Regions from separate parts of the Lysobacter sp. A289 genome, predicted to be linked through region 2. Evidence: riboswitches for the same ligand, from Rfam matches in the RefSeq annotation. Region 2 holds a riboswitch; the other holds the start of a gene.

Region 1 (3,408 bases), on a different contig from region 2:
TCTCGGTGTCCAGGAAGCTAACGCTGGCGGCAACCTGCCACTGTGCGAGTTCGGTGTCGATGCCGAGTTCGGCGCCGCGCATGCGCGCGCGATCAATGTTGTTGGGCAAGCCGATCGCGGCATCGAACGCGATCAGGTCGTCGACGGTGGTCTGGAACGCGTCGAGGCGGACATCGAAGCGGTCGCCGTTCCAGCCCAGGCCCAGTTCGGCGCTCTTCGATTCCTCTGGACGCAGCTCGGCATTGCCGAAGAACGGGTAGTACAACTCGTTGAAGGTCGGCGCCTTGAAAGCGGTGCCGTAGCCGGCACTGAGCCGCCAGTTATCGGCGAAATCGATGCCCCAGGCCGCGCTGCCGGTGGTGTGGCCGCCGAACTGGTCGTTGTCGTCGCGGCGCACGCTGGCCTGCAGCGACTGCGCGCCGAAGCGTCCCTGGTACTGCGCGAACGCGGCGCGGTTGCTGCGCTCGCTCTCGTCGTACGTGGTGCTGCCGGCGACCCGGTCGCGCAGCCAGTCGACGCCCGCGCTGATCATTTGCTGGTCGCCGATGCCAAAGTCGCCCTGCAGGCTGGCACTGTCGCGGTCGGTGTCGAAATTGCCGAGGTTGGCGCCGTCCTTGAACTGCTCGGAGGCATCGACGTTGCGGCCGGCAGTCAACTTCAACTGCAGGGTGTCTGACGGCCGCCAGCGCACGCTGCCCCCGACCACCTGCTGCACGGTCTCGGAGCGGTTGGTGAAGTCGCCATCGAAGTCGTTCTCACCCTCGCTGCGCAAGGCCACCGCGCTGAGCTGCCAGGCGTCGTTGAGGTCGATGCCGCCGCGCAATGCCAGTGCGTTCTGGATGTAACCGTCCAGGTCGGGTTCCGGCGTGGCGATGAAGCAGCCGCCGGCGAACGGATCCGGGGTAGCGACGTCACAGGCATTGAAGCCCTCGGTACGCTGGAACTCGTAGTCGACACCGAACCAGGTGCGCTCGTTGCGTCCGCCGAAACCGACGCCGTACTCATGCGCGCCGTGGCTGCCGCCGCCGACGTGCAGGCGCGGCGCGTAGCCCGGGGCATCGCCAACCCGACGGGTAAAGATCTGGATCACTCCGCCGATCGCCTCGCTGCCGTACAGGCTGGAGCGCGGCCCGCGGACGATCTCGACCCGTTCGACCAGTGCCAGCGGCAGGTTCTGCAACGAGACCAGGCCAGAGGTGGCAGAACCGATCCGGATGCCGTCGATCAGCACCACGACGTGGTCGGACTCGCTGCCGCGCAGGAATAGCGTAGTCAGCTTTCCAGTACCGCCCTGGTTGGACATCGACACGCCGGCGCGGCCGCGCAGCAGGTCCGGCAGCGAGCGCGCCTGGCTGCGCTCGATCTCGGCGCGGTCGATCACTTCGACCGGCGCAAGCGCGGTGTCGACGTCGATCGCGGTACGGGTGGCGGTGACCGCGACGCCGTCGAGGTCGGTGGCCGATTGCGGAGCGCCTTCGGGCAGGGGTCCGGCGGCGTGGGCCAGCCCCGTCAGGGCAGCAACAGGCAGGACAAGAACGGCCGCAACGGCCAGGGACAGCGAACGGGACTGCATCGATGGTTCTCCAACGCGCACGGAAATCGCCGTGCCGGGCTTGGGGAAGCTGCGTGGAGGGGAACTGTTGCGAAAACGGTCGGACAGGCACCGGCGTTGTCGCCGCAATGCCCGCCGCATCGCAACCAATAGTGGGTCGAAACCCTGCATCCAGGCCGGTCTCCGGACTCGCGAGTGGCGTCGTTGTCGACACCGGCCGTGGCGCCTTCCCATGCAGCATTCTTGATGAATGCCTGCAAGTCCCAGGGGACTTGCCACACAGTGGCGGTGAGCCGCGGCTTGGGCTCGCTTACCGTTGCGGGGGCAGTGCCGGAATGACCGTGTTGACGGCGTCACCGGCTTCCCGTTTCAACCCCTTGGCAGGACGCCGCCGGGTCACCTCGAAGCGGCGCCAGTCTAAGCGATCGGTGGCTACCGGCGCAAAGGGTGTTGGTGATAACGCGGCAGCTCAGTAGCGCCGGTAGGGCTCATCCGGGTCGGGCTTGACGGGCACGGTGTCGGCGGTCAACACGGTCGTGGTGACCGGGCCGGCCGCTGGACTGTGCCGTGGCGGCGGCAGTTGCTCGATGGCCGCTTCGGCGGCGGCGACCAGCTCGTTGCGACGCTGCTCGGGAACGTCCTGCCAATGGCAATCCAGCAACGCGCCCTCGATCGAATACAGCAGGTTGAGGGTCGGCTTGAAGCCAGCGCGCTTGACCCGCATGAACGCTTCCACGGCACCGAGTTCGAGCAGCTCGTCGCGGCTGTGCAGGCCGACCTGCCGCAACCAGGCACTGGATTTTGGACCGATATTGCGCAGCTTTTCCTTCATTCCAGCGACTCCACAAATATCTGCGCAATCGCTTCCATCCCGCTTTGGTCGTCCGCGTCGAAGCGGCCCGTCTGCGGGCTGTCGATATCGAACACGCCGATCAGCTCATCGCCGCGAAACAGCGGGACCACCAGTTCCGATCGCGAGGCCGAGTCGCAGGCCACATGGCCTTCGAACTCATTGACGTCGGCAACGCGTTGGGTCTTGCGAGTGGTTGCCGCCGCGCCACAGACGCCCCTGTCGAGCGCGATGCGCACGCAGGCCGGCTGGCCCTGGAATGGACCGACCACCAGTTCGCGGCCATCGAAAAAATAAAATCCGACCCAGTTCAGCGCCGGCAGCGCGTGATACACCAGCGCCGACAAATTGGCCGCATTGGCGATCCGGTCGCGCTCGCCAGCGAGCAGGGCGCGGACCTGGGCCGCAAGGTCGGCATATTGTTCCGGCTTGCTGCCGGACAGAGGGGTGGGATTGAACATTGTTCCAGTCTAGCAGCGGTGATGTCGGTGGGCCGGGACTACCATGTGGCCATGGCTATCCGCAGTTTCTATGTCACCGGTACCGACACCGGTGTGGGCAAATCCGTCGCCAGCGCGAGCTTGCTGCACGCCCTGCGCGCAAGCGGCCAGCGCGCGGTCGGGATGAAACCGGTGGCCAGCGGTTGTGGGTTCATTGACGGTGCCTGGCGCAACGAGGACGCCTTGTTGTTACAGGCCGCCAGTGACCCGCGACCGGCATATGCCGACATCAATCCGTTTGCACTGCAATCGCCGATTGCGCCCGAACTGGCGTTGCGCGATGAGGGCGTCGAGTTGCAACTTGCACCGTTGCTGGCCGCCCATGTGCGGCTGGCGGCGCAGGCCGATACGGTGGTGGTCGAAGGCGTCGGCGGCTGGGCCGCGCCGTTGTCGGCACGGCTGGATCAGCTCGACCTGATCCGCGCGCTGGACTTGCCGGTCGTGCTGGTCGTGGGTCTGCGGCTGGGTTGCATCAACCATGCGCGGCTGAGCGCGCGTGCGATCCA
Region 2 (3,408 bases):
CGTCGCAGCTCCGACTGCGGCGGCACTGCCACGTTCATCTGCGTCAGCGCGTGGGCCACGCAACGGGTGATGCCGACCGCCGAGTCGATCAGCGTGCCGTCCATATCGAAAAACAGGGTGGGTTTCATCGGTGCTCAGCCGCGTGCCTTGAGTGCCGTCACCGCCGGCAGTTCCTTGCCTTCCAGGAACTCCAGGAACGCGCCGCCGCCGGTGGAGATGTAGCTGACCCGCTCGGCGATGCCGTACTTGTCGACCGCAGCCAGGGTGTCGCCACCGCCGGCGATCGAGAATGCGTTGCTGTCGGCAATCGCACGCGCCAGCACCTCGGTGCCCTTGCCGAACGCGTCGAACTCGAACACCCCGACCGGGCCGTTCCAGACCACCGTGCCGGCGCTGCGAATCAAAGCCGCGTAGCGCGCCGCGGTGTCCGGGCCGATATCGAGAATCATGTCGTCGGCGTCGACCGCATCGACCGCCTTCACCGTCGCCGGTGCATCGGCCGCGAATGCGGGCGCGACGACCACGTCGGTCGGCACCGGAATGTCGGCGCCGCGCGCTTTCGCATCGCTCATGATCTGCTTCGCGGTGTCGACCAGGTCCATCTCCACCAGCGACTTGCCCACGCCATGGCCCATCGCGGCGATGAAGGTGTTGGCGATGCCACCGCCGACGATCAGTTGGTCGACCTTGCCGACCAGCGAGGACAGCAATTCAAGTTTGGTGCTGACCTTGGAGCCGGCAACGATCGCCAGCAACGGCCGCGCGGGCTGGTCGAGCGCCTTGCCCAGCGCGTCCAGCTCGGCCATCAGCAGCGGGCCGCCGGCCGCGACCGGTGCGTGCCGGATGACGCCGTGGGTGGACGCCTGCGCGCGGTGCGAGGTACCGAACGCATCCATCACGAACACATCGCAGAGCGCGGCATACTGCTTCGACAAGGCATCGTCATCGGCCTTCTCGCCGACGTTCATGCGGCAGTTCTCCAGCAACACCAACTGGCCGGGCGCGACATCGACACCGTCGACCCAGTCCTTGACCAGCGGCACCTCGATGCCGAGCAGCGCGGACAGCCGACTGGCGACCGGCGCCAGCGAATCGGCTTCGCTCCACGCGCCTTCGGTCGGCCGCCCGAGGTGCGACATCACCATCACCGCCGCGCCCTTTTCCAGTGCCAGTCGCAGGGTCGGCAGCGCCGCCGCGATGCGCTGCTCGGAGGTGATGCGGGCCGGCTGGCCGGCGACATGCTCGATCGGCACGTTCAGGTCTTCGCGGATCAATACGCGTTTGCCGGAAAGGTCGAGGTCGGTCATGCGGAGAATGGTCATGGGTGCTTCCGTAGTCATGCGGGTGAGCCTGGACGTTCACCAGGCGGGACTGGCCATTGTCCAGTTCGTGGAGATGCCGGGCAAACCTTGCGTGGTTGACGAGGACGCAGCCATTCTGCGACACCGGGCATTTCCCACATATTGTGTTGACTAAAAATTAAAACACGATATGTTGTGCCCGTCGGTGCCGATCCTCGCGATCGGCTGAAAAGGGAAGCCGGTGTGAATCCGGCGCTGCCCCGCAGCGGTAAATGGAAACGAAAGCCGTCTTGGCACTGGGGCAACACGCCCTGGGAAGCGACGGCCAGTAGGAAAGACAGGCACTGCCTGCCCACGTCCAGAGCCCGAAGACCTGCCGACAACCGCGTGATGCACACCGCGCGGTGACCGGCCAGGGAGTCTTCGGGGGAAGACGGTCGGTGTCGCAGAACCCTGCCTCGGGCAGGGTGGCAGGGCGTCCTTCGATGCCCGGCGACACCTTCCGTTTCAGACCCGAGAATTCCACCGCCCGCGGGGGCGTGGCCGTGCCGTCGACAGCACGCTTTGCGCGTGCCGGCGGTGCGCCCATGCCTCCGTGCGTCGACCTTCGAGGGAAGGCCGTCGACCCGTGCGCCCTGCACCGGAGCCCACCCATGACCACCCTCGAACCAGCCACGGCCGACCTCGACCCGATTGCCGCAACCGACCCGTCTATACCCCCGAAAGGAGCCGCCGAACCCGGCTTCACCCTGACCCCGCCGGCCACCGCACTCAGCATGCGCGTGACCAAGCGCAACGGCAGTCACGAACCGGTCGACCTCAACAAAATCGTGCGTGCGATCACCCGCTGCAGCGACGACCTGTACGCGATCGACCCGATGCGCGTCGCCACCCGCACGATCTCCGGCCTGTACGACGGCGCGACCACGTCCGAGCTGGACGAACTGTCGATCCGCACCGCCGCCCTGCTGACCGCCGAGGAGCCCGAATACGGTCGCCTCGCCGCGCGCCTGCTGGCCGGGGTGATCGAGAAGGAAGTCGCGTCCATCGACATCAACGCGTTCTCGCAATCGGTGCAACGCGGCTACGACCTGGGGCTGATCAACGAGCGTCTGTTGGGCTTCGTGCAGGCCAACGCGCGCAAGCTCAACGACGCGATCGACCACACCCTCAACGCCCGCTTCGACTACTTCGGTCTACGCACCGTGTACGACCGCTACCTGTTGCGCCACCCGACCGCGCGCACGGTGATCGAGACCCCGCAGCAGTTCTTCCTGCGCATCGCCTGCGCCTTGTCGGAGGACGTGGCCGACGCGCTCGCGCTGTACCGGCGCATGGCCCAGCTGGACTATCTGCCCAGCTCGCCGACGCTGTTCAACGCCGGCACCACCCACGAACAGCTGTCGAGCTGCTTCCTGCTCGACTCGCCAGAGGACTCGTTGGAAGCGATCTACCAGCGCTACATGGACGTCGCCAAGCTGAGCAAGTTCAGCGGCGGCATCGGCCTGTCCTATAGCCGGGTGCGCTCGCGCGGCTCGCTGATCCGCTCCACCAACGGCCTGAGCAACGGCATCGTGCCGTGGCTGAAGACGCTCGATGCCTCAGTTGCAGCGGTCAACCAGGGCGGCAAGCGCAAGGGCGCGGCCTGTGTGTACCTGGAGCCGTGGCATGCCGACGTGGAGGAGTTCCTGGAACTGCGCGACAACACCGGTGAGGACGCCCGCCGCACCCACAACCTCAACCTCGCCAACTGGATCCCCGACGAGTTCATGCGCCGGGTGGAAGCCGATGCGATGTGGTCGCTGTTCGATCCGGCTGCGCTGGCAAAGAGCGGAGCGCCGTCATTGACCGACCTGTTCGGCGAGGCGTTCGACCGCGCGTATCACGCTGCCGAATCCGCCGGTCTGGCGACCCGTCAGGTCAAGGCGCGCGAGCTGTACGGGCGGATGATCCGCACCCTCGCCCAGACCGGCAACGGCTGGATGAACTTCAAGGACAAGTCCAACCGCGCCTGCAACCAGACCCTGCGCGAGGGCAACGTGGTGCACCTGTCGAACCTGTGCACGGAAATCCTGGAGGTCACTTCGCAGGAGGAGACTGCGGTCTG

What was found. A riboswitch is a leader RNA that binds a small molecule or an ion and turns the genes downstream of it on or off. The one in region 2 is predicted to bind cobalamin.
Region 1: it holds a riboswitch for cobalamin, as region 2 does, so the genes downstream of both, btuB (TonB-dependent vitamin B12 receptor) here and ACW5DN_RS00245 (ribonucleoside-diphosphate reductase subunit alpha) in region 2, are expected to answer to the same signal.

Annotation. Positions count from the first base shown of each region.
Region 1 is NZ_JBSVRN010000002.1:205,324-208,731, forward strand. Features, by position in the region: gene btuB (TonB-dependent vitamin B12 receptor) at 1-1,573, opposite strand, end outside; cobalamin riboswitch at 1,710-1,971, opposite strand; gene ACW5DN_RS13045 (TfoX/Sxy family protein) at 2,022-2,384, opposite strand; gene ACW5DN_RS13050 (GAF domain-containing protein) at 2,381-2,863, opposite strand; gene bioD (dethiobiotin synthase) at 2,915-3,408, shown strand, end outside.
Region 2 is NZ_JBSVRN010000001.1:49,912-53,319, reverse strand. Features, by position in the region: gene ACW5DN_RS00255 (HAD hydrolase-like protein) at 1-128, opposite strand, end outside; gene ACW5DN_RS00250 (phosphoglycerate kinase) at 135-1,322, opposite strand; cobalamin riboswitch at 1,488-1,696, shown strand; gene ACW5DN_RS00245 (ribonucleoside-diphosphate reductase subunit alpha) at 2,078-3,408, shown strand, end outside.